Blastococcus saxobsidens DD2: one gene and its partner. The protein of the gene in region 1 interacts with the protein of each later gene in a pairwise test. Links are inferred from orthologs where the notes say so. Each region holds a gene or a part of one and is shown in the gene's direction. Other genes may lie near its edges. The genes, in order: BLASA_RS14160 and BLASA_RS03970.

Evidence for each region.
Region 2: the proteins of BLASA_RS14160 (region 1) and BLASA_RS03970 interact in binary tests that used the Escherichia coli proteins (3 or more experiments, as listed by UniProt). The link is inferred for Blastococcus saxobsidens DD2 from one-to-one orthologs.

The regions. Positions count from the first base shown.
Region 1 is NC_016943.1:2,980,443-2,995,253, reverse strand. The notes cover bases 11,858-14,618. They hold BLASA_RS14160 (diacylglycerol/lipid kinase family protein), read left to right. Parts: upstream 11,858-12,661; coding sequence 12,662-13,576; downstream 13,577-14,618. Other genes in these bases: fabI (enoyl-ACP reductase FabI), read left to right, coding at 14,418-14,618; fabG (beta-ketoacyl-ACP reductase), read left to right, coding at 13,714-14,418; BLASA_RS14165 (asparaginase), read right to left, coding at 11,858-12,401. Also shown: BLASA_RS14225 (NAD(P)/FAD-dependent oxidoreductase), read right to left, coding at 1-859; BLASA_RS14220 (ferredoxin), read right to left, coding at 1,174-1,365; BLASA_RS14215 (cytochrome P450), read right to left, coding at 1,410-2,579; BLASA_RS14210 (FAD-binding monooxygenase), read right to left, coding at 2,831-4,756; BLASA_RS14205 (IclR family transcriptional regulator), read left to right, coding at 4,845-5,585; BLASA_RS14200 (trimeric intracellular cation channel family protein), read right to left, coding at 5,596-6,231; BLASA_RS14195 (LLM class flavin-dependent oxidoreductase), read left to right, coding at 6,406-7,347; BLASA_RS14190 (ATPase), read left to right, coding at 7,388-8,197; BLASA_RS14185 (zinc-ribbon domain-containing protein), read right to left, coding at 8,299-8,508; BLASA_RS14180 (3-deoxy-7-phosphoheptulonate synthase), read left to right, coding at 8,607-9,872; BLASA_RS14175 (PGPGW domain-containing protein), read left to right, coding at 9,959-10,414; BLASA_RS14170 (polysaccharide deacetylase family protein), read right to left, coding at 10,490-11,377; more of BLASA_RS14165, read right to left, coding at 11,433-11,857; more of fabI, read left to right, coding at 14,619-14,811. UniProt on the Escherichia coli protein: In vitro phosphorylates phosphatidylglycerol but not diacylglycerol; the in vivo substrate is unknown.
Region 2 is NC_016943.1:833,844-848,759, reverse strand. What follows is about bases 7,584-10,449. They hold BLASA_RS03970 (citrate synthase), read left to right. Parts: upstream 7,584-8,291; coding sequence 8,292-9,608; downstream 9,609-10,449. Other genes in these bases: BLASA_RS03965 (hypothetical protein), read left to right, coding at 9,761-9,952; BLASA_RS03975 (class II fumarate hydratase), read left to right, coding at 7,584-8,190. Outside these bases: BLASA_RS04015 (4-hydroxy-3-methylbut-2-enyl diphosphate reductase), read right to left, coding at 1-294; BLASA_RS23280 (hypothetical protein), read left to right, coding at 437-1,675; xseA (exodeoxyribonuclease VII large subunit), read left to right, coding at 1,731-2,990; BLASA_RS04000 (exodeoxyribonuclease VII small subunit), read left to right, coding at 2,987-3,202; BLASA_RS24810 (hypothetical protein), read right to left, coding at 3,210-3,362; BLASA_RS03995 (DUF4245 domain-containing protein), read right to left, coding at 3,605-4,234; glpX (class II fructose-bisphosphatase), read left to right, coding at 4,378-5,421; BLASA_RS25770 (DUF1707 SHOCT-like domain-containing protein), read right to left, coding at 5,605-5,871; BLASA_RS03980 (hypothetical protein), read right to left, coding at 5,927-6,604; more of BLASA_RS03975, read left to right, coding at 6,775-7,583; BLASA_RS03960 (NlpC/P60 family protein), read left to right, coding at 10,593-12,245; BLASA_RS03955 (hypothetical protein), read right to left, coding at 12,238-13,020; BLASA_RS03950 (hypothetical protein), read right to left, coding at 13,017-13,364; BLASA_RS03945 (hypothetical protein), read right to left, coding at 13,752-14,855.

The DNA.
Region 1 (14,811 bases):
TCCGGGTGAGGCCGCCGTCGCCGGTGGTGAAGACCGCGACGTCGCCGGCGGCGACCACGTGCGGGCTCACCCGGCAGCGCTCGTCGACGAGCACCCCGCCGGCGACCGGCAGGCCGGAGCCCGCCAGCCACTCGACGTTGGGCACGTCCCCGACCGCGGAGACGATGAGGTCGGCCTCCAGCCGTCGCCCGTCGGCGGTCTCGACCGCCGTCGGAAAGGGCGCGCCCAGGAGCCGGACACCGCCGTGCGTGAGGACGAAGCGGACCCCTGCCTGCTCGGCCACGGAACGGACGTGCCCGCCCACCGTCGTCCCGAGTAGGCGGTCGAGCGGGGGAGCCAGGTCGACGACGGTCACGTCCCTGCCCAGGGCGCGCGCGGTGGAGGCGATCTCCATCCCCAGGAAGCCTCCGCCGACGATCAGGACCGAGGAGGCGCGACCGAGGTGGTCGCGCAGCCGCAGGCCGTCGTCGTAGCTGCGCAGCACCCGCTCGGCCTGGTTCGGCGTACCGATGCGCCGGGCGCGCGCGCCGGTGGCGATGACCAGGCCGTCATAGGGGACGGGCCCGGCCGGGGTGAGGACGACGCGGTTGTCCGTGTCCAACCCGGTGGCCGGCGTGCGCAGGTGCAGGTCGACCTCCGCGGACAGGGGCGCCAGGACCACGTCATCGGCGGTCTCGCGCCCGGCGAGGACGCCCTTCGACAGTGGCACCCGGGTGTAGGGCGGGAGGTCCTCGTCGCTGAGCACGGTGATTCGGCCGTCGAAGTCCTCCATCCGCAGCGTCTCCACCGCGGTCAGCGCCGCGATGGAGCCGCCGACGACGACGACGTCCCGCACGGTCCCGGCAGGACCCGGCCGCATGCTCCCGGCAGGACCCGGCCGCATGCTCCCGGCAGGACCCGGCCGCATGCTCCCGGCAGGACCCGGCCGCATGCTCCCGGCAGGACCCGGCCGCATGCTCCCGGCAGGACCCGGCCGCATGCTCCCGGCAGGACCCGGCCGCATGCTCCCGGCAGGACCCGGCCGCATGCTCCCGGCAGGACCCGGCCGCATGCTCCCGGCAGGACCCGGCCGCATGCTCCCGGCAGGACCCGGCCGCATGCTCCCGGCAGGACCCGGCCGCATGCTCCCGGCAGGACCCGGCCGCATGCTCCCGGCAGGACCCGGCCGCATGCTCATGCCTCGACGCGCAGCGCGGCGACCGGGCACACCCGGGCCCCGGCCTCCGCCTTGCGCTCCAGCTCCGGCGGCACCTCCTCGTGGAGGAGCACCACGATCGCCTCGTCGTCGAGGTCGTAGACCTCCGGCGCCGTGTCGGCGCAGAGGCCGTGGCCCTCGCACCGGTCGCGATCAGCGGCGATCCTCATCGGGTTCCTTCCCTTCGTCGGGGCCTGCGCTGCTGCGGTCGAGGTCATGCCGGCACCACGTCGAGGACCGGCAGCTGCTCGATGCTGCGCGTGATGTTGCTGGGGACGCGGATCTCCTCGCCCACGACCAGGCGCTGGACCCGGGTGGCCAGGGCCTCGATCACGGCGTGCGCCTCGAGCCGCGCCAGGCCCTGCCCGGCGCAGCCGTGCGGGCCGTAGCCGAAGGAGAGGTGGTCGACGGGGTTGCGCTCGACCAGGAAGGCGTCCGGGTCCTGGTAGTGGCGCGGGTCGCGGTTGCCGGCACCGAGGAGAAGGGCGACCTGGGAGCCGGCGGGCACGGTGACGCCGTCGATCACGACGTCCTTCGTCACGTGCCGGCCCCAGGCGTGGATGGGCACCCAGTACCGGAGCACCTCGGCGAAGGCGGCCGGCACGAGGGAGGGGTCCTTGCGCACCAGGTCGAACTGGTCGGGGTGTGCCCCGAAGAGGGCGACGATGTTGCCGATGGCGGCGACCGTCGTGTCGACCCCGGCCCCGAGGTACGGGTGGATGATGTGCCCCGCGGTGTTCGGCGGGATGTCGCCGCGGGCCTCGGCGTCGAAGATGCCGCGGCCCACCGAGCCGGGCGCGAGGTCCTCGGCGGTGACGCTCGAGCACCAGGCGTACAGCTCGCCGGCGATGGGGAAGTTCTCGGCGGTCCGCTGGTTCATCGGGCCGATGACCTGCATCGCGGCCTGGCCCCAGCGGAGCATGTTGTCGCGGACCTGGCCGGTGAAGCCGATCAGGTCGGCGACGACCTCGAGCGGGAAGACGCGGGCGAGCGCGTCGATGGCGTCGAAGGAGCCGCGGGCGACCAGCTCGTCGACCAGGGTTGCGGCCTTGGCGTCGATCTGCGTCTTCAGACCCCGCAGGGCCCGGGGGGACAGGTTCTCGGTCAGCGTCGCGCGGAGCTGGGTGTGGACCGGCGGGTCCGAGGCGAGCGAGGTGCCCTGCAGGGCCTCGTTGACCATCGGGTTGAACCCGATCGTCCGCGACGAGAACGTCTCCGGGTCGCCGAGCGCGGTGCGGATGACGTCGTAGCGGGTGAGCGCGTAGACGCCGTTCGCGGGCAGGTGCACGACCCCGCCGAGGTCGCGGAGCTCGGCGTAGGTCGGATACGGGTCGACCAGCACCTCGTCGGCGAAGAGGTCGATCGCAGAAGTCGGGACGGACATGGGCCACCTCGGGGTTCGGACGTCGCTGTCGGCACTGCGGTGGTCGGCTCCTGGCAGCTGCCCGGCCGGACGAACTGCTTCTCGGACCCGATGAGGGTGACGACGCGATGTGCCCGCGGTCACGAACTCACTGTGCACCATGTCATGTCGATTTACAAGGCGTAAATGAAAAGCGCGGGTCCAGAACGGACACCGGCCCGTCGCCCGGGGGACGGCGGGCCGGCTGGCTCCTGCTGGGCTCCGGGACGTCCCTACTGGGCGTCGAGCAGGACGCCGGACAGGAACTCGGCCAGCTCCTCGTGCCCGTCCAGCGGGAGGACGTGGGCGACGTACTGGTCCGGCCGGACGAGAACGATGCAGCCGGCGTTCCGGTCGATCCCGCGCAGGTCGACGACGTCGCAGGTCGTGAGGTCGGGGCAGAAGGCCTTCTCGTAGTCGATCAGGCCGAACCGGCCCTTCCGCGGCAGCAGCACGGGCGGCAGCGTGTCCACCGCCAGGTCGCGGTGACCCTGCTGGAAGACGGCGCGGACGTCGATGACCGAGTCCGGGTCGGCCCCGGCCGGCGTGTACCGCGCGATCGGGGACTTCTCGGACACCAGGAAGTCGCACAGCGCCCGGGCCCGCGAGTCCGGGCTCGCCGGGTCGGCGCGGTCGGCGAAGACGTAGAGCCGCCAGGCGCCGTCGGCCCGGGCCACGTGCCCGAGCTGGACCGGCTTCGCGTCGGCCAGCCGGACGACCGGGGCGGAGTGGAAGCGCATCCCCACGGGGAAACCCTCCGCCAGGTGCTGGAACTCGGCAGAGGCGGTGATCATCGACGGCGCGTAGGTCGTGGCCACGCCCGCGGTGAACCGCCCCTGGGCGGCGAAGTAGCGCTGGAACTCGGCCGGGTCGACGCCGCCGCCCTCTGCCGGCCCGGACTCCTTCGGGGCCGCGCTGAACATCCGGGAGAACTCGCGGTCGAAGTCGATGAGCTCCTGGGCGATTCCCTGGCGTTCGGCGGAGTAGGTGTCGAGCAGCTCGGGGCGGGCGGTTCCGCGCAGGACGGCGCCCAGCTTCCACCCGAGGTTCCAGGCATCGGCCATCGACACGTTCATGCCCTGGCCGGCCTTGGCGCTGTGCGTGTGACAGGCGTCGCCGGCGATGAAGACCCGGGGGACGCGCGTGCCGGTCTCTTCGGCGGGCACGTCGTCGAACTTGTCGCACAGCCGCTGGCCGATCTCGTACACCGACCACCAGCCGACGTCCTTCACCTCGAGGGTGTACGGATGCAGGATCCGGTTCGCGACCGCGGTGAGCTTCTCCGGCGTGACGCTGCGGTTCTCCAGCATGTCCCGGTCCCTGACCGCGTCGAGCTCGAGGTAGACACGCACCAGGTAGCCACCCTCGCGGGGGATGATCAGGATGCTGCCCTGATCCGCCGAGATGGCGGCCTTCAGGCGGATGTCGGGGAAGTCGGTGACGGCCAGGACGTCCATGACGCCCCAGGTCTGGTTGGTCAGGTCGCCGACCAGCTCGCGACCGATCGCCGTCCGGACGCCGCTGCGTGCACCGTCGCAGCCGACGACGTACCTGGCGCGGACCGTGGAGGTCCGTCCCGTCTCCTGGAGGTCCGCCAGGTGCTGCAGCGTGACGGTGACCGGGTACTCGGACCCGCCGCCGGCCTCGACGGCGAGCCCGCTGGCGTGCACGCCGTAGTGCGGCCGCAGCCGGCTGGCCGACCGCTCCATGAAGCCGCGCAGGTAGGCGAGCATCCGCGCCTGGTTGACGATGACGTGCGGCATCTCCGACAGGCCGTCCTCGACGTCCTGGATCCGCCCGGTGCGCGCGATCTTCGACCGGTCCTCCGGGTCGGGCCGCCAGAAGGAGACCTCGTTGACCCAGTAGCCCTCGGCGACGAGCTGGTCGGCCAGCCCGAACGCCTCGAACATCTCCACCGTGCGGCAGGCGACCCCGTCGGCCTGCCCCACCTCGAGCGGCCCGTCCCGGCGGTCGACGACCGCGGTCCTGATGTCGGGGAAGCTGGCCAGCTGGGCGGCCAGGACGAGGCCGGCGGGACCGCACCCGACGATCAGGACGTCGACCTCCTCGGGCAGGTCGTCCGGCCGGTCCGCGACCGAGGGGTGCGGCTGCGCCACGAACGGGTCGCCGGGCCGGTAGCCGTCGAGATAGAACTGCACGTCGTCCGTCCCCTGCCATCCGTGACTGCGGTGCCTCGTGATCCCGACGGTCCCGCATTTCTGCAGGCAGGGGATATGGTTTTCTGCAGTGAAGAACCGACCGGCGTACGCGATCGCCTCCGTCGACTCCGCCCTGCTCCTGGCCAGCCTGCTGCAGCAGGAGGGAGCCATGCGGGTGACCGACGTCGCCGCACGCCTGGAGGTGTCCGTCTCGACGGCCCACCGGCTGCTGGGGATGCTCGTCTACCGCGACTTCGCCGAGCAGCTGCCCGACCGCCGGTACGCCGCCGGGCCGGTGCTGCGGCGCGGGCCGGTGCAGCAGGCGTCGGTCACCCGGCTGCGCGAGGTCGCCCTGCCGCACCTGCACCGGCTGGTCGAGGCGGTGGGGGAGACGGCCAACGTCATGCTCCTGGCCGGCACGGAGGTCCGGTTCGTCGCGACGGTCGAGAGCGATCAGGTGCTGCGGGTGGGCGACCGCACCGGCCGGGCGCTGCCGGCCCATCTCAGCTCGGGCGGCAAGGCGGTGCTCGCCACCCTGGACGATGCGGAGCTCGCCGCCGTCCTGGAGCCCTTGGACGAGGCCGCGGCGGCGCAGCTCGGGCGGGACCTGCGCGCGGTCCGGCGTCGGGGGTTCGCCGTCAACGACCAGGAGACCGAGGCCGGGCTGACCGCCGTCGGGGTCGCCGTGCCGCCCGCCGGTGGATGTCCCGGTGCCGCGCTGTCCCTCGCCGCGCCCACGGCGCGGTACTCCCGCGAGCGACTGCCGGAGTGGACCCGGGCGCTGGCCGCGGCCGCCGGTGCCGTGGCGCGCGACCTGGCGGCCGGCTGATCGGGATCCGTCACGCCTCCTCGGGCGGAGGGCTCCCCGGCGGCGCGGGGGCGTGCACGTCGAAGTGCACCCCCACCATGCGGATGAGGAAGCACAGCGTGGCGGCCCCGATGGTGGCGATCGGTCCCCGCGCATCCAGGAGCTCGACGACGACGACGGCCGTGGCGCCGACGAGCGCCGGGATGGCGTAGAGCCCGCTGGTGAGCACCGACGGGACGCGCCGGATCAGCACGTCGCGGAGGGTGCCGCCGCCCACCGCGGTGAGGACGCCGACGATCACCGCCTGCGCGGGACCGAAGCCGAGGTCGACCGCCTTGAGCGCGCCGGTGACCGCGAACAGGCTCAGCCCGGCGGCATCCAGGACGTTGATCGTCCGGTTGATCCGTTCCAGGTGGGAACCGGCGACGAAGGCGATCAGCCCGCCGGCGGCGGCCACGGCCAGGTAGCGCCCGTCGAGGAAGGTGGCCGGGGGCAGGCTGTCGAGGAAGACGTCCCGGATCGTGCCGCCACCCAGGGCGGTGATCATGCCGAGGGTCACCACCCCGACGATGTCCAGCCGGGTGGCGCGCAGCGCGGTGAGGGCGCCGTTGAGGGCGAACGCGAAGGTGCCGCAGAGGTCGAGGACCAGCAGCGCCGTGGTCTCCATGGGTGTTCCGTCGCTCCGTTCCCCGACCTGCCGGTGTGCCGGCGCCACCCTTTCAGAGCGGGCCACCGCACATCGCGCGGCCGGGACGACACTGGTGGGCGAGACTGTCCGCGTGCGTTCCCCCGAGAGATGCGGCAGCCGATCCGGTCAGCTCCTCACCCACGCGGGACGGCGATGACGCCGACCCTGGCCGCTCTGGTGCTGCCCGACCGGCATCCGGTGTCGAGCTTCCTCGCCGACGTCCAGGAGGCAGAGCGGGCCGGCGTCCGGGCGGTCTGGACCTACGACCACCTCACCTGGCCACTGCTCGCCGACGGCCCCTGGTACGGCGCCGTCCCGCTGCTGGCAGCCGCGGCGATGTGCACGGAGACGGTGCGGCTGGGCACGCAGGTCGCCTCCCCGAACTTCCGGCACCCCGTGCCGTTCGCCAAGGAGCTGGTGACCCTCGACCAGCTCACCGGCGGGCGACTGGAGGTCGGCGTCGGCGCCGGTACGGAGGGCCCGGACGCGCTCGTCCTGGGCGAGGAGCCGTTGTCCCGTGCGGAGCGGGCCGAGCGCTTCGCCGAGTGGCTCGGGCTCCTCGACCAGCTGCTGCGCGAACCGGTGACGACGGTGCAGGGACCGCGGTACACCGCGGTCGACGCCCACCAGCTCCCCGGCTGCGTGCAGCAGCCACGGCTGCCGTTCACCGTCGCCGCCACCGGGCCGCGCGCGCTCCGGCTGGCCGCCCGGTACGGGCAGGGCTGGGTGACCTACGGGCCCTACGGCCCGTCGGTGGCGCCGAAGGAGTGGTTCGCCGCCGTCGCCGACCAGTCGCGGCGGCTGACCGACGCGCTGTCAGCCGAGGGGCGTGCCGCCGACGCAGTCCGGCGCAGCGCGCAGTTCGGCCTGGAGATGCACTGGCCGTTCGAGAGCCGGGAGCGGTACGCGGACACGCTGGGCCGGCTGACCGAGGCCGGGATCGACGAGGTCAGCGTGCACTGGCCGCGGCCCGACGGCCGCGGCGTCCCGGCCGCGGCGCTGTCGACGGTGGTGGACGCGCACGGCTCGGCAGGCCGACGACCGGAGCGCGGGGGCGGAGACCAGCGGCAACCGCTCGGCCGGGTGCTGCGATGAGGACGGCGGACCCGTTCGGCCGCTGGAGGGAGGTTCCCGCATGACGCCGCAGCTGCTGCGCTGGCTGGCCGCACTGCCGCATCGGGCGATCGCCTGCAGCGGCGGGATCGACAGCCTGACCCTCGCCACGGCTGCGCACCGCGCCGGACCGGGCACGACGCTGGTCGTGCACAGCGTCACGCCGGCGGTGCCCGCCGCGGCCACCGCGCGGGTGCTGGAGGCGGCCGCAGCGGAGGAGTGGGACCTGTGCATCGTGCGGTCCCGGGAGTTCGAGGACGGGCGGTACCTCAGCAATCCGCTCGACCGGTGCTTCGTCTGCAAGTCCCACCTCTACGACGCCATGTCCGACCTCGTCGAGGCGGTGGGCGGAACGCACACGCTGCTCAGCGGGGCGAACGTCGACGACCTCGGCGAGTACCGGCCCGGACTGCGCGCCGCGGCCGAGCACGGGGTGCGGCACCCCTACGTCGAGATCGGGGCGGGCAAGGCCGACGTCCGGGCGATGGCCCGCGACCTGGGGCTGGAGCACGCCGACCTCCCGGCGTCCCCCTGCCTGGCCAGCCGGCTCTACACCGGCACGGCGGTGACCGCGGTCCGGCTGCACGCCGTCGAGGTGGGGGAGGCCGTGCTGACCGCGCGGACCGGTGCGGCGGTCGTGCGCTGCCGCCTCCGGGAGGACGACGTGCGGATCGAGGTCGGGGACGGCGACCGCGCCCGGATCACCCCGGACGTCGTCTCCGCGGTGCTGGCCGCCATGCGCGCCGTCGACCCGGGCATCCGCTCCGCGGCGCTCGACCGGGAGCCCTACCGGCCCGGCCGCGCGTTCACCCTGACGCCGGTCCGGCCCTGACCGGCCGGGCGGATCCGACTCTGCCGTCGGAGGCCCCGGAGAGACGGTCAGGTCAGCTGCGCCGGACGCCGGCTCGGGCGCGAACGACGGCTCGGCGCGGGTCAGCCGCCGACCGGGACCGCGGTGCCGCAGATCCCGCAGACCTCCAGCTGCCGTCGCTTCCACCGCAGCACCGGCACGAAGAACACCGAGAACTGCCGGAACTGCCGGATCCGCGTCCACCGCGAGGTGTTGCCGCAGCGCGGGCAGGTGCGGACCTCGCCGGGGCCGAGATCCTTCTGTCTGGTCCCGAAGCCGAAGAGGAAGAACACGCTGCCAGCCTGGCACAGGGCGCCCGCGGCGGCCCCCGCGTGCGGCAGGCTGCTCGTCGGCGTCCCCCTCCCACGGGAGCTGTGGTTGGCTCGGGAAGGTGCAACGACGGAGGAGGCCCCCCATTCCGGCTGACGAGATCCTGGATGTCGCGACGCGGATCGCCGATCAGCTGCTGGCCGTCCAGACGCAGGTCAACGGGCAGATCGATGCCACGCTGGCCCGGCTGCTGCCCGAGGTCCAGCAGCGACTGGGCGTCGAGCCGGCGAACGACGTCGACCTGTCCGACCTGGTCAACGCCCGGATCACCGGCCTGAGCGTCGTCGTCACGCCGGCCGCGGTCGCGACCGTCGTCCGGCTGCCGGCCGCCTCCGCCGCCACCACCCGGGCCGGGCGCCGCGCGGTGACCGCCATCGTCGAGGGCTCCGACGACCGGCTGGTCGTCATCGCCGGGCCCTGCTCCATCCACGACCCGGTCGCCGCGCTCGAGTACGCCCAATTCATCGCCCGCATGCGGGAGCGGCACGGCGATGACCTGGAGATCCTGATGCGGACCTACACCGAGAAGCCGCGGACGGAGGTCGACTGGAAGGGCTTTGCCTACGACCCGTTCCTGGACGGTTCCAGCCGCATCAGCGTCGGGCTGGTGGCGACGCGGATGCTCATGTGCCGCATCACCGCCCTGGGCGTACCCGTGGCGGCCGAGCCGCTGAACGCGCTGACGCCGCAGTACGTCAACGGGCTGGTCACCTACAACGGCGTCGGCGCGCGCAACGTCACCGACCAGACCGCCCGGGAACGGGTGTCCGGCTTCTCCTCGGTCATCGGCTTCAAGAACTCGCCCGAGGGCAGCATCGAGACGGCGATCCAGGCGGTCCGGACGGCCCGGGCGCCGCACGAGTTCCTGGGCGTCGACCACCACGGGGTCAGCGCCCAGCTGTCGACGACCGGCAACGACACGGCCCACGTGATCCTGCGTGGCACCAAGGACGGCCCCAACTACGCCGCGGCCCACATCGCCGACACCAAGCGGCAGCTGTCGGAGCGGGGTCTGCCGGAGGTGATCGTGGTCGACGCCTCCCACGGCAACAGCCAGAAGAACCACCTGCGCCAGATCGACGTCGTGCAGGACCTGGCCGGGCAGGTGGCGGCCGGCGAGCGGGCGATCCGTGGCGTGATGGTGGAGAGCAACCTGGTGGCGGGACGGCAGGACCTGGACCGCCGGGACCCCGGGTCGCTGCACTACGGCAGGAGCGTCACCGACGCCTGTGTCGATCTCCCGACGACCGAGCGGATGCTGGCCGAGCTGGCCGAGGCCAGCCGGATCCGGCGCCGCGCCGGAACGAGGTCTCCGGCGTCCCGGTGACCGCTGCGGTCGGTGCCGCGACGCGCACATGCTCGACGCTCGGACTCCGCTGCATGAAACCCAGTTGTGCGGGGCACAACCGAACGGTGAAGACCGCTGTCGTCGCCGTCCTGGGCGGCCTGCTGACCCTCGCCGGAATCGCCCTACTCGTCCTGCCCGGACCTGGCTTCGTGCTCGTGGCGGCGGGTCTCGCCGTGCTGGCCACCCGCTTCTCCTGGGCCAGGAAGCCGCTGGACTACGCCAAGGACAAGGCCGAGCAGGGCATCGAGGAGGTCGGCAGGAGCCCCTGGCGGGCAGCCGGCGCCGTTCTCGCCGCCCTCGTGCTCGTCGCGCTGGGCATTCTCGCCCTGATCGGCGTGGAGCTGCCGTTCGTCAACGCGTTCAGCGCCGTCGTGCTGATCATCTCCGGCCTGTTCCTCGTCGGCACGGTGGTCTTCGCGCGCCGGCTGGAGCACCAGGAAGAGGAGCGGGCGCACCGCCCCGCCGGGGCACCCCTCGACGGTGGCGGCGCCTACCGCGCCGCCCGGCCCGCCACCGACTGACCGTTCCGACGGCACCCGACGGTCGACGGGTGCCGTCGGCAGGGCCGGACCGGTCCGGCTGGCCCGCGCGGCTGATCACCGCCTCGCGGGGCGGGGGAAGCGGCTGAGGAAGTCGTCGGCGATCTCGTCGAACGTGGCCCAGCGGACGCCGTCGTGCCCGTTGATGTGCTCGATCAGCCGCTCGAGCATCAGCAGCACCTGCGGGCGTCCGGAGACGTCGGGATGGATGGTCATCGTGAAGGCCGCGTAGTCCAGCTCGCGGTGCACCCAGTCGAACTGGTCGCGCCACATCTGCTCGATGTCCCGCGGGTTGACGAAGCCGTGGCTGTTCGGGCTGGACTTGATGAACATCATCGGCGGCAGGTCGTCGAGGTACCAGTTGGCCGGGATCTCGACCAGGTCGGTCTCGTCCCCGCGGACCAGCGGCTTCATCCAGCTGTCCGCAGGCTGCGCGTAGTCTATCTTCGTCCACGAGTCGCCCACCCGGACGTAGTACGGCTCGAAGTCCCGGTGCATGAGCGAGTGGTCGTACGTGATGCCGCGCTCGAGCAGCAGTTCGTTCGTGACGCCGCTGAACTCCCACCAGGGGGCGACGTAGCCGGTGGGGCGCCGCCCGGTCCTCGTCCCGATGATCTCGATGCAGCGGTCGAGCACGGCCTGCTCCTGCTCCCGGCTCATCGCGATCGGGTTCTCGTGGCTGTAGCCGTGCACGCCGATCTCGTGGCCCGCCGCGACGCAGGCGTCGAACTGCACCGGGAACGTCTCGATCGAGTGCCCCGGCCAGAAGAACGTCTGGGTCAGGCCGTTGCGCTGGAACAGCTCGAGGAGTCGGGGAACGCCGACCTCGCCGGCGAACACGCCTCGGGAGATGTCGTCCGGGGAATCCTCCCCGCCGTACGAACCGAGCCAGCCGCCGACCGCGTCGATGTCGACGCCGAAGGCCACGAGGATCTCCTTGCTCATCGTTCCGGTCCCTTCCGGTGATGGGCCGCGTGCCCGGGCCGGGTGCGGCGAGGCATCAGAGAGCGAGTTGCTGGGTCAGCGCGCGCCGCGGATCCTCCGGCGCGACGGCGAGGGCCGCAGCCAGGAGCAGCCGGCCCTGCCACGGGCTGAGGTCGGCGGCGAAGACGGCTCCGCCCCGCGCCAGACGGGCACCCCCTGCGGCGTAGAGGGGGACGACCGGACCCGACGGCACCCGCGAGCAGACGAGCACCGGGACGCCGTCGGAGACGAGCTGCTCCACCGTCTCGGAGATCGCCGGGGGGACGTTGCCGGCGCCGAACGCCTCGAGCACCAGACCGGCGGCGCCGCAGGCCACCGCGGCGCGCAGGAGGCCGGCGTCCGCCCCCAGGTAACAGGCGATGACGTCGACGCGGGGCAGGTCGGCGGCCAGGTCGAGGGGCAGGGCGGCCGGGCGCACCGGCCGGGTCAGCGGCAGCACCGAGTCGCCGGCCAGCCGGAGCACCGGCCCTCGCCCGGGCGCTCCGAAGGCTCCGCTGCGGAGGGTGTCGATCTTGCGCACCCCGCGGGCGGCGAAGGCGACGCCGTCGAAGCAGAGCAGGGCGCCGAGACCACGGGCGGACGGGGAGGCGGCGACGCGCAGCGCATCGGCGAGGTTGGCCGGACCGTCCGGGGCCGGGGCGTCGAACGGGCGCTGCGCCCCGGTGAAGACGATCGGGCGCGGATCGTCGTGCACGAGGTCGGTGAAGAACGCGGTCTCCTCCATGGTGTCCGTGCCCTGCGTGACGACGACGCCGTCCACCCCCTCGGCCAGACACCGGCGGGCCTCGGCCACCAGTTCCCGCAGGTCCGTCGTCGTGAACGCGAAGCTGCCGACGGTGCCCAGGTCGCTCGTCGTCACGGTGAGTCCGGGAAGCGGTCCGGCTGCGGCGAACAGCTCTGCGGCGGGCGTGGCAGCCGCGAGGCCGCCCGGCCCCTGCCGGCTGGCGATGGTTCCTCCCGTGGCCAGCAGGTGGACCCGTCCCACGCCTGCTCCTTCCCGGCCGCGCACGGCCATGAGCTGATGTGCGGCCCACCTTCCTCTGCCCGCCTCCGGTCGGCGACCGCACGGTGCCGGCGCGCTCGGCAGGTTGGTCCGGCGGACGCCGTGCCGCAGGTGGCCGATGCCCCGATGCAGGGGGCGGTGGCCCCGGTCGGGTGACAGAGGTGTTCGCTGCGGGGCGTTTCGGGCAGTGAGGGGCCGGCTCGTGGCGTTCCGACGGTTCCCGACGACAGGCAGGAGGCGCTGTGCGCGACACCCCCGCTCTGCTGCTGGTCGTGAACCGCGCGGCGGGCACGGCGCAGGACGACGCGGTCGAGGCGGCGCTGACCGAGCTGCGCACGGGCGCCGACGTGGTCGTGGCCGCGACCGGGAGCGCCACCGAGCTCGACGACGTCCTGAAGAGCAACGACGGCCGCCGGATCGTCGCCCTGGGCGGCGACGGGTCGGTGCACGCCGTGGTGGCGGCCCTGGACCGCCTGGGCCTGCTGGCCCCGCACGAGCCGATCGGGATCATCGCCTGCGGCACCGGCAACGACCTGGCCCGCTCCCTCGGGTTGCCGCTGGATCCGGTGGAGGGCGCCGCGGCGGTCCTCGCGGGAACCGCGCGCCGGATCGACCTGCTCCGCGACGACGCCGGCGGCATCGTCGTCAACGCCGTCCACGCCGGCGTCGGGGCCGAGGCCGCCGCCGAGGCGGTCCGCCTGAAGGGGCGGTTGGGTGCGGCGGCGTATCCCCTCGGTGCCGCGATCGCCGGGCTGTCGGGTTCGGGCTGGAACCTCCGCGTGGAGATCGACGGTCGCATCGCGACCTCGGGGGAGTGGGCGGCCGACGGCAGCTGCGCCGTCCTCATGCTCGGCGTCTGCAACGGCCGCACCATCGGCGGTGGGTCGGCGCTGGCTCCGGACGCCGAGCCCGACGACGGACTGCTCGACGTCGTCGTCAGCACCGCGACCGGGCCGGCGGCCCGGGTCGCGTTCGGGGCGGCGCTGGCGACCGGCCGGCACGCCGACCGGCCCGACGTCCTGGTGGCGCGGGGCCGGGAGGTCCGGATCTCGGGCGCCGCGGTCGCCGTCGACGCGGACGGAGAGCTGGGCGAGATGGGGGGCGCGCGCACGTGGCGGGTCGAGCCCGCCGCCTGGTCGGTGCTCGTTCCCGGGTAGCAGGCGCGCGTGCGGGCCGTCTTGGTCCGCCGGGACGCCCGGTCGCGAACTGCGGCCGTACCGGCCGGTAGGGGGTGTGACCTGCGGCCACGGGTTAGGTTCGACGGGAACAGTGGTCGTCGGCAGGGGAGTGGCGCGTGGGTAGGTCGGTGCTGGTGACCGGCGGTAACCGGGGGATCGGCCTGGCCATCGCCCGGGCCTTCCAGGAACAGGGCGACTCCGTGGCGGTGACGCACCGCGGCAGCGGCGCACCCGACGGGCTGTTCGGCGTGCAGTGCGACGTCACCAGCACCGACGACGTCGACCGCGCGTTCGGCGAGATCGAGGAGCACCACGGCCCGGTCGAGGTGCTGGTCAGCAACGCCGGGATCACCCGCGACGGGCTCTTGATGCGGATGAGGGACGAGGACTTCACCGACGTCGTCGACGCCAACCTCACCGCCGCGTACCGGGTGGCGAAGCGTGCGACCGCGAAGATGGTGCGGGCCCGCTCCGGCCGGATGATCTTCGTGTCCTCGGTCGTCGGTCTGCTGGGCTCGGCCGGCCAGACGAACTACGCGGCGAGCAAGGCCGGGCTCGTCGGCCTGGCGCGGTCGATCGCGCGCGAGCTGGGCAGCCGGAACATCACCGCGAACGTGGTGGCGCCCGGGTTCGTGACCACGGACATGACCGCGGAGCTGCCGGAGGCCCGGCAGAAGGAGATCCTGGGGCAGGTGCCGCTGGGGCGGTACGCCTCGGCGGAGGAGATCGCCGGCGTCGCTCGCTTCCTGGCCAGCGACGCGGCCGGCTACATCACCGGGGCGGTCGTCCCGGTCGACGGCGGACTGGGGATGGGGCACTGATGAGCGGCGGCATTCTGGAGGGCAAGAAGGTCCTCGTGACGGGCGTGCTGACCGAGGCGTCGATCGCCTTCGCGACGGCACGGCTGGCCCAGGAGCAGGGCGCCACCCTCGTGCTCTCCAACTTCGGCCGCGCCCTCTCGCTGTGCCAGCGGATCGCCAAGCGGCTGCCGCAGGAGACCGCCGTCGTCGAGCTCGACGTCACGAACACCGAGCACCTGGCGACGCTGGCCGACCGGCTGCGCGAGCAGGGCTTCGACCGCCTCGACGGCGTCGTCCACTCCATCGGCTTCGCACCGCAGGAGGCCATGGGCGAGGGCTTCCCGGAGGTCGCCTGGGAGCACGCCGCGACGGCCTTCCAGGTGTCGGCGTGGTCGTACGCCTCGCTCACGCAGG
Region 2 (14,916 bases), 2.1 Mb from region 1 along the record:
GTCGATGGTGCGCAGCTGCCGCGCGGTCGCCTCCTGGTGGACCGCCGGGGACACCCCGTGCGCGCTGAAGACGACGACCGAGCCCTCGGGCACCTCGTCGGTCTCCTCGACGAAGATCGCGCCACGCCGCTCGAGGGTGGCCACGACGTGCTTGTTGTGGACGATCTGCTTGCGGACGTAGACGGGCGCGCCGTGAATCTCCAGGGTCCGCTCGACGGCCACCACCGCCCGGTCGACGCCGGCGCAGTACCCCCGGGGATCGGCCAGCAGGACCCGTCCGCGTTGATCAGCCATGCCCCCATGGTAGGTGGGTCCCGGCGGCGGGCGGGTTCGCGCGGGTGGCACAGGACACGGATGTGACGAGCCCCATCCCTCCGGAGAGCGCATCCTCCCTGGTGGGTGTGTCGGGTCGGGTGTTCTGGGGCACGCTGTCCCCATGGCCCGTGAGATCCCCGAGGTTGTCCGCGCCGCCGCCGGTCTGGCGGCCACCGCGCTCGACGAGGTGCGCAAGCTGCCCGAGACCCTGCCCGGCCTGCCGGTGCGCGTCATCGGCATGGCGATGCAGCACGCGATGAAGGTGCAGCAGACCTACGCCGGGCTGATCGCCCGCGGCGACGAGCTGCTCGTCGGCCTGCGCGGCGACGCCGAGCCGGGCATGGCCACCTTCGACGACGACGAGGCCGCGCCCGCCACCGGCTTCCGGGAGTCCGCCTTCGACCGCGCCCCCTCCGGCACAATCACCGACGACGAGGTGGCCGAACTCCCCGACGACCCAGCGGCCGACGCGGTCGTGGCCGCGGTCGACGACCTGAGCCAGGAGCTGGTGGAGGACCTCGCCGGGGGTGTGGAGGACCTCGCCGGGGGTGTGGAGGACCTCGCCGGGGGTGTGGAGGACCTCGCCGACGGCGCGGCCCAGACCCAGCAGAGCCTGACGGACCTGCCCACCGAGGCGCCCAGCACCGACGAGGTGCTCGACGAGCTGGCCATCGACGAGGCAGTCCCCGAGGTCCCCGACACCGACCCACTGGGTCCGGGTGTCGACGACGCCGTGGCGACCGAGGACGCCGACGCCCTGGAGCAGGCGCTCCTCGAGAACGGGCCCGCGCCGTCGGCCGACGACGTCGAGGCCGACGGTGCCACGAACGTCGACGTGCTGACCCCGGACGGCGAGGTCGAGACCGTCGACGCCGCGGTCACCGACGAGGGGATCGCCGCGGTCGAGGCGCCGCAGGACGACGCGGGCACCGACGAGACGGTGGCGACGACCAACCCGGCTGCCGAGCAGGACGCCGCCGACCAGGAGGCCACCACCGGCTCCGGCGCCGATCGCAGCGGTACCGACACCGCTGACACCGACGCGGCCATCGCCGAGGGTGCGTCGGTGGGCGCCGTCGGGGAGACCTCCGACGCCCCGACCGACGATCCGCAGGGGGGCAGCGAGGTGTCTGGTGCGCAGGCGGCCGGCGCCGCGCCCGTCGACGGCTACGACAGCTTCTCCATCGCCCAGCTCCGCGGACGACTGCGTGGCTACCAGCTGGAGACCGTGGCCGACCTGCTCGCCTACGAGGAGGCCACCCGGGCACGGGAGCCGTACCGGCGGATGCTACGCAACCGGTTGGAGAAGCTCGAGGAGCAGGCGGTCGAGTCCAGCCCGCTGGCGCCGCGCGGCACCTGAAAGAGGACCGGGACGGGGCGCCCGGGGTGTCGGTGCCGTCTGGCACCCTCGGGACGTGACCGCCCCGTCCACCCCGGAAGCCCCCTGGCCGGTGCGCACGGTGGCCCGCAAGGTGGCCGACTGGATCGGCCGGCTGGGTGAGGTGTGGGTCGAGGGCCAGGTGGCGCAGTTGTCCCGGCGGGGCGGCGCGGCCACCGTCTTCCTCACGTTGCGGGACCCTGCGGCCGACCTGTCGGTGCCCGTCACCTGCCACCGCGACGTCGCCGAGCGGCCGGGGCTGGAGCTGACCGAGGGCGCGCGGGTGATCGTCCGAGCCCGGCCCGACTACTACGTCGCCCGCGGTTCCTTCTCGCTGCGGGCCACCGAGATCCGCGCCGTCGGCCTGGGCGAGCTGCTCGCCCGCATCGAGCGGATCCGCCGGCTACTGGCCGCCGAGGGCCTGTTCGAGGCCGCACGCAAGCGGCCGCTCCCGTTCGCCCCCGCCGTCGTCGGGCTGATCACCGGCCGGGACAGCGCCGCCGAGCGGGACGTGCTGGTCACCGCGCGTCGCCGCTGGCCGGCGGTCCGCTTCAGCATGCACAACTGCGCGGTCCAGGGCCCGCAGGCGGCGACGAACGTCATCGATGGGCTGCGCCGGCTGGATGCCGACCCGGCGGTCGAGGTCATCGTCGTCGCGCGGGGCGGTGGCTCCGTCGAGGACCTGCTGCCGTTCTCCGACGAGGGCCTGGTCCGTGCGATCGCCTCCTGCCGCACCCCGGTGGTGACCGCGGTGGGCCACGAGACCGACACCACGCTGGTCGACCATGTCGCCGACGTCCGGGCCGCCACCCCGACCGACGCGGCGCACCGGATCGTGCCGGAGATCGGTGAGCAGCGGCAGCTGGTCGCCGGCCTGCGCGCCCGGGCCCGGCACCTGGTCGCCGCACGCCTGGACCAGCAGGAACGCTGGCTGGAGTCGGTCCGCACCCGCCCGTCGCTGGCCTCGCCCGAGCGGCTCCTGCACGGCCGGGCCGACGACGTCCTCGGGTTGCGCACCCGCGCCCGCCGGACGCTCGTCCACCGCGTCGAGGGCGCCGAACGCGACCTGGAGCACGCCCGGGCACGGGTGGCGGCCCTGTCGCCGGCGGCGACGCTGGAGCGCGGCTACGCCGTCGTCCAGCGGCACGACGGCTCACTGGTGCGCGACCCCGCCGAGGTGGCCGACGGAGAGCAGCTGCGCATCCGCGTCGCCGGCGGCCGGCTGGCCGTCCGGGTGGACCGCGCCGACGATCCCGACACCGCGGCTCCCAGCCCCCACGAGGAGGATTCCCCATGAGCACGACCGAGGAGCCGACCACCACCTACGAGCAGGCCCGCGAGGAGCTCGCCGACGTGGTGCGGCAGCTCGAGGCCGGTGGCCTGACGCTGGAGGAGTCGCTGACCCTGTGGGAGCGGGGCGAGGAGCTGGCCCGGCTGTGCCAGCACTGGCTGGACCGGGCCCGGGAGCGGCTGGCCGCCGCCGCGCCCGACGACGCCGCGGAGAGCTGACCGGGGCTCAGGCGGGGGGACGCAGCTCCCCGCCCGGGGCGACCACGAGGCCGGCGTCGGCGAAGGCGGCCAGCACCCGGTCCACCCGGCGCTCCAGCATCGGGGAGGCGGCATCGACGGACTGCCGAGCCGATCCGTCGTCGAGACAACGCGCCAGCACGTCACGCAGCTGTGCAGCGCGTGTTGGCTGCGCCGCCGGAATCCGGGTGACCATCCCGCAGGGGCACGACCCGCCGGTGGCCGGAGCCCGGTGATCACTACGGGGGCAATCCTCGCGTGGCGACATCTGCATCTCCTCGGGAACGGTGTGCCGTCGGTGAGCCCACAGCGTCCCGCCGCCGGCGGCGCACGGCCGCTCGACTCTCCCGAAGGTCATCAGGTCGTGACCTGGGCCACTGGCGACTACCCCGCGTAGGGCTCCACCGCCGCCGCGACCGCGGTCAGCTCGTCGTCTCCGGCCGAACCGGTCACCACCAGGGTGATGCCGTCGTCGACCCGGGAGAGCGCCGTCTCCCCGCGCTGGGTGGTCGAGCGGGACCACTCCGCACCCTCGATCTCGAGATCCCCGGCTTCGGTCGCGCCGTCGAGCACCCCCCGCACGGCCTCGGCGTCGGAGTCGTCGCTGACCACGAACCCGGCATAGGCCCCGGAGGGGGTCACGTAGCCGATCTGCACCGTCACCGGCTCGCCCTCGCCGGCGTTCCCCGCATCGGTGCGCACACTCGTCGGCCGGTACTCCTCGTCGAGGTCGGGCACCAGGAGGGGGTAGTCGGCCCGCAGGTCGGCCAGCCGGAGCGTGTTCGCCAGGTCGATCTCGCGCACCGGGTCCTCCGGATTGTGCAGGAAGGCCTGCCAGCCGACGACCAGCAGGCAGATCACCACCAGCGGCAGCAGGGACCGGATCATGTTCGCCGCGCTCATCCGGTTGGCCCGCTCCACCGCGGACGCCGGCGGGGGCGGCACCTGCTCCTCGGGCGCGACCACATCCTCGGGGACGTGGGGACGCTGGCTCGTCGGGCCGATTCCGGTCATGCCCCTAGGATCGCAGGAGAGCTCTCCCACACCGCCGCCCAGCGTCCGTGCGGCCTCCCACCGGCGCAGATGCGCCGGGAGTGGCCGGGGCCAGGCGTCGCCACCACCCGGTGGTCCAACCAGGAGGTCCTGTGTCGCTGCCCCTGCCCGATGGTCCCGTCCCCACGTCCGGCTCCGGCCGCGGCTTCAGTGCCGACCGTCCCGCTCCTGACCGCAACCTGGCCCTCGAGCTGGTGCGGGTCACCGAGGCCGCCGCGATGGCTGCCGGGCGCTGGGTCGGTCGTGGTGACAAGAACGGCGGTGACGGCGCGGCGGTCGACGCCATGCGCGCCCTCATCGGCACGGTGAGCATGAAGGGCGTCGTCGTCATCGGCGAGGGCGAGAAGGACGAAGCCCCGATGCTCTACAACGGCGAGCAGGTGGGTGACGGCAACGGCCCGGAGTGCGACGTCGCGGTCGACCCGATCGACGGCACCACCCTGATGGCCAAGGGCATGCCCAACGCCATCGCCGTCATGGCCGTCGCCGAGCGGGGCGCCATGTACGACCCGTCGGCCGTCTTCTACATGGAGAAGCTGGCCACCGGTCCGGCGGCGGCCGACGTCGTCGACATCACCGCGCCGGTCGCGGAGAACATCCGCCGCATCGCCAAGGCGAAGAAGAGCTCCGTCGGCGACGTCACCGTCTGCATCCTCGACCGGCCCCGCCACGAGCAGCTGGTCCAGGAGGTCCGCGAGGCCGGCGCCCGGATCAGGTTCATCACCGACGGCGACGTGGCCGGCGCGATCGCCGCCGCGCGCGAGGGCACCGGCGTCGACCTGCTGCTGGGCATCGGCGGCACGCCGGAGGGGATCATCACCGCCTGCGCGCTCAAGTGCATGGGCGGGGCGCTGCAGGGCCGGCTGTGGCCCAAGGACGACGAGGAGCGGCAGAAGGCCCTCGACGCCGGGCACGACCTGGACCGGGTGCTGCACATCGACGACCTGGTGCGCGGCGACGTCTTCTTCGTGGCCACCGGCATCACCGACGGCGAACTGCTGCGCGGCGTGCGCTACAGCGCCGGCGGGTGCACGACGCAGTCGTTGGTCATGCGCTCCCGGTCGGGCACCATCCGCTCGATCGACAGCCTGCACTCGCTGGAGAAGCTGCGCGCCTACTCCGCGGTCCCGTTCGACCGGGAAGGCTAGTCAGCGCTCGGCCAGGCGGTCCGGCAACGCCCGCCACCGGCTCGCCGACTCCCCCCGGCGCGAGGCTGCGCAGCCGGAGGTCCCCGAACACCGTCTTCGCGTGGACGACGACCAGCGGGGTGCCCGCCAGGCGCTGGACCGGCGCGAGGTCGACCCGCCGGTCACCGAACACGGTCCGGCCGATCAGCTCCGCGTCGACTCCTTCGGCCACGACCACGTCGACGGTGCCGAACACGACGCTGAGGTGCAGGTCGATCCGCTCAGCGTGCGTGCGCAACCCGCGCGGGTCCAGCCGGATGTCGCGTAGGCGGCCTCGGCGCGCCCGCCGAACTCGTCCAGGTCGATCCGGCCCTCGCCGACGGCCGTCTGCAGCTGCGCGACGACCGCTTCGCGGTCGGCGCCCGAGGCCCGCACGGCGAGGCTGGGTGGGGTGGCGTCGTGCTCGCTCACGGACGCCGACGGTAGTCCAGTGACGGTGTGCACGGGAGCGCTCCGGCGCCCTCGCTCACTCCAGCTCGGTGCACGCCATCACCGTGAAGGACTTCACCCGTCCGCCGCAGGTGCTGCCGTACTCCTCGTAGTCCGACAGCGGCGGGGAGTCGTACATCAGGTCGTCGCAGGACTGCAGGTCGCCCTCGAAGCAGGCCCCGGCGTAGGCGTTCAGCGTCTCGTCCGGCCCGAGACCGGTCGGCTCCACCGGGGGGAACTGCTCGACGGCCTCGCCGGGCATGCCGCCGTACCAGCCGCCCATCCCCTCCTCGCCCAGCATGCCGCCGAGCATCGCGTCCATCGACTCCTGGCCGCCCTCGACCATGCCCTCGCGGACGCCCTCGGTGATGCCCGGAGCCAGCTCCTCGCCCATCGCCCGGCCGATGTCCTCGGCAGTGCCGATGAACACCGCGCTCACCAGGAAGGTGGCGGCCACGGCGCCGGCGGCGACCCCGGCCAGCGCCGCACCGGCGACGGCCCGACGGGTACGTCCGGTGACTCCGGCGGGTGCACCCGCTGGGGTCGGGGCGACCGGGCCGGCCGGCTGCCAGGAGGGCGTCGACGTCGCCCAGTCGGGCACCGGCTGCGTACCGGGCGCCGGCCACGCCGTCCCGGGGGCCGGCCAGCTCGGCGGGGTATCCCCGTGCGCGGTCGGCGACGGACCCGGCCCGGGCGTCGTGGGCTGCTGGGACATGGGGCGCTCCTCGGGGCTCGCGCCGTACCGACGCTGTGACGACGGGCGCCTCGGGCGCCCCGACGTCGTGATCGGCGGCCCGCACCGAGGGCGGCACCGACGGGTCGCCCCGGGAGTGTCTAGGGTCCCGTGCGGAGCACTGTCACCATCCACACCACCGGGAGCACAGCGTGGCCCAGCAGAACGGCGCAGCGCAGGACGGCGGGGACTTCCGCATCGAGCACGACTCCATGGGAGAGGTCCGCGTCCCCTCCTGGGCCAAGTGGCGGGCGCAGACCCAGCGCGCCGTCGAGAACTTCCCCATCTCCGGCACCCCGATCGAACGCGAGCTGATCGGCGCGCTGGCCGCCATCAAGGGGGCGGCCGCGGCCGTCAACGCCGATCTCGGCGTCCTCGACCGCGAGATCGCGGGCGCGGTCACCGAGGCCGCCGGCAGCGTGGCAAGGGGCGACTGGGACGACCACTTCCCGATCGACGTCTTCCAGACCGGATCGGGGACCTCGAGCAACATGAACACCAACGAGGTCATCGCCACCCTGGCCACCGAGGCCCTCGGCAAGCCGGTGCACCCGAACGACCACGTCAACGCCTCCCAGTCGTCCAACGACGTCTTCCCCTCGGCGATCCACATCGCCGCCACCCGGGCCGTCGTCGCCACGCTGGTGCCGGCGCTGCAGCACCTGGAGGCCGCCCTGCAGCGGAAGGCCGAGGAGTTCGCGGAGGTCGTGAAGAGCGGCCGCACCCACCTGATGGACGCCACCCCGGTCACCCTGGGCCAGGAGTTCGGCGGCTACGCCGCGGCGGTGCGGTACGGCGTCGAGCGGCTCCAGGCGTCCCTGCCCCGCATCGGCGAACTGCCGCTCGGCGGCACCGCGGTCGGTACCGGCATCAACACCCCGCCCGGCTTCGCCGCCGCGATCATCGAGAAGCTCGCGACGCAGATGGAGCTGCCGCTGTCGGAGGCGCGCGACCACTTCGAGGCGCAGAGCTCCCGCGACTCACTCGTGGAAGCCTCGGGCCAGCTGAAGACCATCGCGGTCGGGCTGATCAAGATCGCCAACGACCTGCGGTGGATGGGCTCGGGCCCTCGCACCGGGCTGGGCGAGATCCAGCTGCCCGACCTGCAGCCGGGCAGCTCGATCATGCCGGGCAAGGTCAACCCGGTGATCCCGGAGGCGGTCATCCAGGTCGGCGCCCAGGTGATCGGCAACGACGCGGCGGTCACCTACGCCGGCACCACCGGCGTCTTCGAGCTCAACGTGACGCTGCCGCTGATGGCCCGCAACGTGCTGGAGTCGATCCGGCTGCTCGCCAACGTCAGCCGGCTGCTGGCCGACCGCTGCGTCGACGGCATCGTCGCCAACGTCGAGCAGTGCCGCGAGTACGCGGAGTCCTCCCCCTCGATCGTGACGCCGCTGAACAAGTACATCGGCTACGAGGAGGCGGCCAAGGTCGCCAAGCAGTCGCTGGCCGAGCAGAAGACGATCCGCCAGGTCGTGGTGGAGCGTGGCTACGTCGAGCAGGGCAAGCTCACCGAGCAGCAGCTCGACGAGGCGCTCGACGTGCTCTCGATGACCCACCCGTGAGCCATCGGCGTGGCGGGGCGGACGGCAAACAGGGCTCCGCCTCGCCACGCCGCGCGACGTCGGGCCGCGATCCGGGCGCGGGGGCGCTAGCGTCGCTCCTGATGACTGAGACACAGAGCGCCGCCGCAGCCGGCTCCGCCGACGTGGCCCTGCGCTACCCCGGTGGAGAACTGCCCCTGCCGCTCAAGCGCGGCACCGAGGGCGCCGACGGCCTCGACACCAGCAAGCTGCTGGCGACGACCGGCAAGGTCGCGCTGGACATCGGCTTCGTGAACACCGCGTCGTGCACCTCGGCGATCACCTACATCGACGGTGACGCCGGGATCCTGCGCTACCGCGGCTACCCGATCGACCAGCTCGCGGGCAAGGCCGGCTTCCTCGAGGTCAGCTACCTGCTGATCTACGGCGAGCTGCCGACCGCCAGCCAGCTCGGCGAGTTCGACCAGCGGATCCGGCGGCACACCCTGCTGCACGAGGACCTCAAGCAGTTCTTCAACGGCTTCCCGCGCGACGCGCACCCGATGCCGGTGCTCTCCTCGGCCGTCAGCGCGCTGTCGACCTTCTACCAGGACTCGCTGGACCCCTTCGACGAGGAGCAGGTCGAGATCTCGACCCTGCGCCTGCTGGCCAAGCTGCCCACCATCGCGGCCTACGCCTACAAGAAGTCGGTCGGCCAGCCGTTCCTGTACCCGGACAACTCCTGCGGGCTGGTCGAGAACTTCCTGCGGATGACCTTCGGCTTCCCGGCCGAGCCCTACGAGCAGGACCCGGACCTGGTCAAGGCGCTGGACATGCTCTTCGTCCTGCACGCCGACCACGAGCAGAACTGCTCGACGTCGACCGTCCGGCTGGTCGGCTCCTCGCACGCCAACCTGTTCGCGTCGGTCTCGGCGGGCATCAACGCGCTGTTCGGGCCGCTGCACGGCGGGGCCAACCAGTCGGTGCTGGAGATGCTCGATGCCATCAAGGCCGACGGCGGGGACATCCCGCGCTTCGTCGAGCGGGTGAAGAACAAGGAGCCCGGCGTCAAGCTCATGGGCTTCGGGCACCGGGTGTACAAGAACTACGACCCGCGCGCAGCCATCGTGAAGTCGACGGCGGACACCGTGCTGGACAAGCTGGGCGGCAACAACGAGCTGCTCGACCTCGCGCGCCAGCTCGAGGAGATCGCGCTGCAGGACGACTTCTTCGTCGAGCGCAAGCTCTACCCGAACGTCGACTTCTACACCGGGCTGATCTACCAGGCGATGGGCTTCCCGACGCGGATGTTCACCGTGCTGTTCGCCCTCGGCCGGCTGCCCGGCTGGATCGCGCAGTGGCGGGAGATGATCGCCGACCCGACCACGAAGATCGGGCGTCCCCGGCAGCTCTACACCGGCGCGACCGAACGGGACTTCGTCCCGCTCGACGCGCGCTGAGGAGGGACCCCGTCCTCCCACCGCTCGCACGCTCGGGGCGGTGCCCTGGACGGGGCCGCCGGGCCGGGTGATCCTCCGGGGTCACCCGGCCCGTTGCGTCCCCGGGCGCGGTCCCTACGGTGGGTGTGCCCCCGTACCCGAGAGGACCCCGCATGGCCGAGCCCCCCGGCGAGGACGTCCTCGTCCTGCCGCCCATGCCCCTGGCCACCGGTCAGCTGCTGGAGCCGGAGGGCGACGGTCCCCCCGTCCGGATCACCAAGCTGGAGTTCGTCATCTCCACCGAGGACGGCGACGAGCTGCGGATCCCGCTCGTGCACCGGCACGGCGCCTGGTGGGCGCCCTGACCGGCCGTCCGCGCCGGGGGTGATCCCCGGCCCGCGCGGCCGGTGCTGAGGGCCGGACGACGGCCGCCCCGCACTTCCCCCGAGGTTCACCCCACTCCGAACGGGGGATCCGTCCGATCCCATTCTTCAAGCACTCCCGACGGCGTGTCGATGGATGTGTGCGAGCTCCTGACCCCTTCGGCCCCAGGAGCCCCATCCGTACCGACGACGACGCCCGGGGGACGCCGTGCCTGCATCGCGTACGCCCACGCGTGCCGCCACCCCCCGCAGGGCGGCCACCCGTTCGGCGCCGGCCCGTGCCGCCACCGGGCGCTCGGCGCCTCGCCGGTCCCCGGCGCACAGCTCGGGCCGTCCGCCCCTGACTCCGGCGGATGCCCAGGCCCTGCGTGAAGCCCTGGCCCTGCGCGAGGCCCTGGCCGTGCGTCCCGGCGTCACCGCCGAGCAGCTGGCTGCCGCCCGTGCGGCCGTGGCCGCCCGTGCCGGTGCCGAGCGCACTCCCCGGAGCGCCGGTACGCGCCCCGCGACCAGCGCGCGCGGGACGGCCGGCTCACGCGGCACGACCCGGGCTCGCACCGCGGCGCGTCGGGCCCCGAGCCGTTCCCGGTCCAGCGATCGCCCCCGCACCCGCTGGTCGACCCGCTTGGGCGTCGTCGCCACCAACGCCCTCCTGCTACCTGCCGTCCTGGTGCTCGTGCTCCCCGGCGCCACCGCGCCCCAGGGCGCCGGTCCGTCGCTGGACCCGACCGCGCTGGCGCTCACCGCCCGCAGCTCCCTCCTCGAGCAGGCTGACCGCTACCACCTGCTGGCCCAGGTCGCCGACCAGCGGCGCACCGAACTCGCGGACGCGCTCGCCGCGGAGCAGACCGCCCGCGACGCACTCGCCGCGCAACAGCTCTCCGTGGGCACCGGCGCGGCGGCGCTCTACCGGGCGACCGCGGCCGCCCGCTACCCGGTGCTCGGGCTGGACACCGACCAGCCGGGCGCCACGTCGGGCGTCCTGTACGCCCAGTCGCTGGCCGACCGGGCCGACCGGGATCTGCAGGGCACCGTGGTCCGGGCCGAGCGCGGCGCCCTCCGGCTGGAGGCCGCCGGACTCCGCGTCTCCGACGCCCGCGCCGCGCTGGCCACGGCGGAGCGGCGCGCGGGCGACGTGCTCCGGACCGTCCGCGCGAAGGTGGCGGACCTGCCCACCGAGATCTCCGGCCGCCTCGCCGGCCTGGCCGCCATCCCGGCGGCCGGAGCGCAACAGCAGCGCAACACGGCCGCGACGCAGCGCTGGCAGGACTACCTGGGACGGCTGGCCGCCGCCGGGATCGAGCCACCTCCCGCGGGCGCTGTCGCCGACCCGGAGCAGCTGCCGGCCGGCATGTCCCCCGCGCTCGATGCCGACGGGCGGCCGATCCCCGGCGTGGCGTGGGCCGTCGTCGGGAACGCGCCGGTCACCGTCCTGCCCGCCGAGACCGTGGCCGCGGTGAGCAACGCGCTGTCCCAGCTCGGCAAGCCCTACGTCGCCGGCACCACCGGGCCGGAGACCTACGACTGCGGCGGGTTCGCCGCCGGCACCTGGCTGCTCGCCGGGTACGCGCTGCCCGCCACCCCCGAGGAGCAGTGGGCGACGGGTGCCGCCGTACCGGTCCGCGACCTCCAGGTGGGCGATCTCGTCTTCTCGCCCAGCCGGCGGGACGTCGGCATCAACCTCGGTGCGGGCGACGTCATCGGCGCGTCCGCCGCGACCTACCAGGTGGGCGTCCGGTCGCTGGCCGCCGACGCCGTCGCCGTGCGGGTCCCCCTCGGGGCCTCCGCCGAGGCCAACCCGGCCCTGCCCACCACCGCGGTCACCGGCGCCTGCGGCGCCCCCCTGCCCGAGCCGGGCCCGGTGCGCCCGGAGTGGGGCGGCTGGGCCAACGGCCACATCCCCGCCCAGGCACTGTGCAAGCTGGCGGTCGCGGGCCACGCGCTGCGCTGCGACGCCGCTGCCTCCTACGCCCGGCTGGACGCGGCCTACGCCGCGGAGTTCGGCACCCCGCTGCGGATCACCGACTCCTACCGGTCCTTCGGCGGCCAGGTGGCGGCGTACTACCGCAAGCCGGCACTGGCCGCCGTGCCCGGCACGTCCAACCACGGCTGGGCGCTGGCGATCGACCTCGGCGGTGGCGTCAACGTCGCCGGCAGCCCGCAGTGGACCTGGATGGCGGCCAACGCCGCGCGCTTCGGGTTCGTGCAGCCCGACTGGGCCGGACCCGGCGGCGAGAAGCCCGAGCCGTGGCACTGGGAGTACGGCTACATCAGCTGAGAGCGGAGCTGATCCAGGGCAGGTCGACGACGCGGTGCCACGGCAGCGTCACGCTCGCCTCGCTGGCCTGACCGGCCAGCCGGCGGGCCACCCCGGGACCGGCGCAGGCGACCGGCCGGTGCGGCGTCACGACCACGTGCATGTCGGGCAACGACAGCCCGGCGGCGGTGATGCGGTGCAGCATCAGGTCGGGCGCGACCAGCGCCGACGACGCGAGGACCGGCGCCCTGGGGTGCGACCACAGCGCCAGCGGCCCCTCCACGCGCAGTTCCAGGGGCACGTCGTGGGCCCGCCCGGTCGCCGCGGAGCGGGTCCGGTGCAGCTCGACGGTCCGGGCGGACGGGGACGGCTCCCACGGGACGGCGATCTCACCGCGCACGACGACCACGGCCCAGCCGACCGCGGTCTGCGCGGCGTCGCACCAGTCGAGGACGGCGATGCCGGTGCCCGCTGCGGCGGCGTCGGTGACCGGACGCCGGGCCACCCAGCTGCGCAGGGCGGCGGCGATGCCGGCCGCCGTGGCCGGTACGCCGGCGCGGCTCATGTCGTCGGCGAGGTCGGTGAGCGGAACACGCAGGGTGTGCTCGTCCTCCTCGACGTGCAGCGCGGTGCCCGCGCCGGGGCGACGGACCAGCGACAGGTGCAGCCCGGGCGCGGCGAGCCGGGGCAGCAACTCGGCGGCGACCTCGTGCAGGTCGGCGACGTCGATCGCGGCGGCCCGGCGACGGTGGAAGAGCCGGCCCGACGGTGCGGTGCCGAAGAGGGTGGTGGTCATCGGGAGCCCCCCACGCCGAGCAGGGTCGGCAGCGGGGCGGGCAGGCCCGGAAGGGTGTGGACGGCGGCCAGCTCGGCCGGGCTGAGCCGGACCGGGAGCACGTCGTCGTCCCAGCCGGTCGCCAGGCGGACCCGGGCGGTCGACGCCGGCCAGACCGCCTCACGAGCGGCGGCCACGTGCAGTTCGGTGAGCACGTCCTCGAGGTGGACGGCGGTCACCGGGTGCATCGAGCGGTCCTCCAGAGCGGCCCGCACCGTCGTGGCCAGCAGCTCGCGGGCGGGTGCGTCGAGCCAGTGCGGCACGAGCGTCGGGGATCCGGCGTCGCCGGCCGGGAGTGCGGTCACCGGGCGACCCCCCGGTACCACGGTCCGGTGGCCTGCCCTGCCCGGTGGGCGTGGCGGCGGATGCTCGGACGTGGCGTCACGTGGTGGATATCGGCAGGCCCGGATCGCGATCGACCCCTCACCGGCCTCTTTTCCGGGATCGGCCCGCAATCCGCGCGTGTCCGCTCCTGGTGCGGGCGTCGCGCCCCACGCGCCACCGGACCGGAGGCGGGCGCGCGGACGGCCGGGAACGGCGTGGTTCCGCACGCTCCCGGACGGGACGACGAGCGGCACCGCGCCGATCCCGGCGAGCGGCTCCGTGGCGACAGGTCAGCCCGTGCGGCAGCGCACCACCGCAGGAGCGGGGGGAAGACCGCACGAGTGAAGGACCGGAGGCTGCCCGCCCCGCTACTCGGCGAGTTCGGCCAGCCGGTGCTTGAGCGCCTTCTCGACCCGGTCGGCGTAGACGTTCATGTTCCGCACCGAGGTGTTGAGGTCGCTCGAGAGCTGGGTCTTGGTCTGCCCACCCCAGGTGGTCAGGTACCAGGTGGCCCAGCCCAGCACGTTGGGCTGACCGGCGCGCTGGTCGGGCCGCGCGGCCGGGTCCGGGGCGCAGGCCGCGGTGAGCGCGTGGGAGAGCAGGGTCTGCTCCGCCTCCCCCATGATCTCGTCGGGCGCCTCGGAGGAGTCCGGCAGGAGGATCTCGGTGGCATCGGGCGCGCCGTCGAGCGACTGCAGGTTGCGCAGGCCGTTGAGCGTGGCCACCGTCTGGGAGTTGCGGCGCAACGTGGCGACGCTCTGGCCCATGTAGGCGGCCAGCTCCTTCTCGGAGGGCCGGCGCTGATACTCGGCCATGAAGGCGGCGATCGCCTTCTGCTGCTTGTGCTCGGTGTCCGCGGCGGTGCGGCCGTGGGCGTTGCGACCCAGGTCGTGCACCCACTTGGACAGCTGGGTGGCCAGGAAGGCGCCGAACGGGACCGACTTGGTCTCGTCGTACTGCGCCACGGCCTTGAGGACCCACTCGAAGACCTGCTGGCCGAGGTCGTCGGGGTCGGGAAGGTGCAGCCGGATCGTGCTCATGTTGCGCTGCAGCCGCTTGAGGCTGACCGGCCCGTAATGCCGGCAGAGGTCGGCGAGGAACTCCGGCGGCAGGTCCCGCGGGGCCCGCCGGCGGACGCCGGTCTCGGCGCGCAGCCCCACGGTCGTGATCCCCTGGCCGGTGCACCACGCCTTGACCCAGTCCGCGAGCACGGCCGCCGAGCCGCACGCACCGTCCACCCGGTAGAGGCCGTCACCCTGGTCGTAGCTGACGGTCACGCCGTCAGGCAGCACCCGGCGGAACTCGTCGAGCGGGAGTTCCCGGTCGACCCGGAAGTGCACCCGGTCGCGGGGGGTGATGGGCGCCAGCGCCCATCCCTCGGCTTCGGGAAGCCCGCCGAACACCAGGGGCTCCCGGCTGCGGATCCGGTCGTCGGGGGTCGGAGGGGTCGGGGACGGAATGCGGTCGGGCATCGGTACTCCTGGGGGCACTACGGGGAAGAAGGGGTGCCGAAAGGGCCGGCGCCGGCGTACC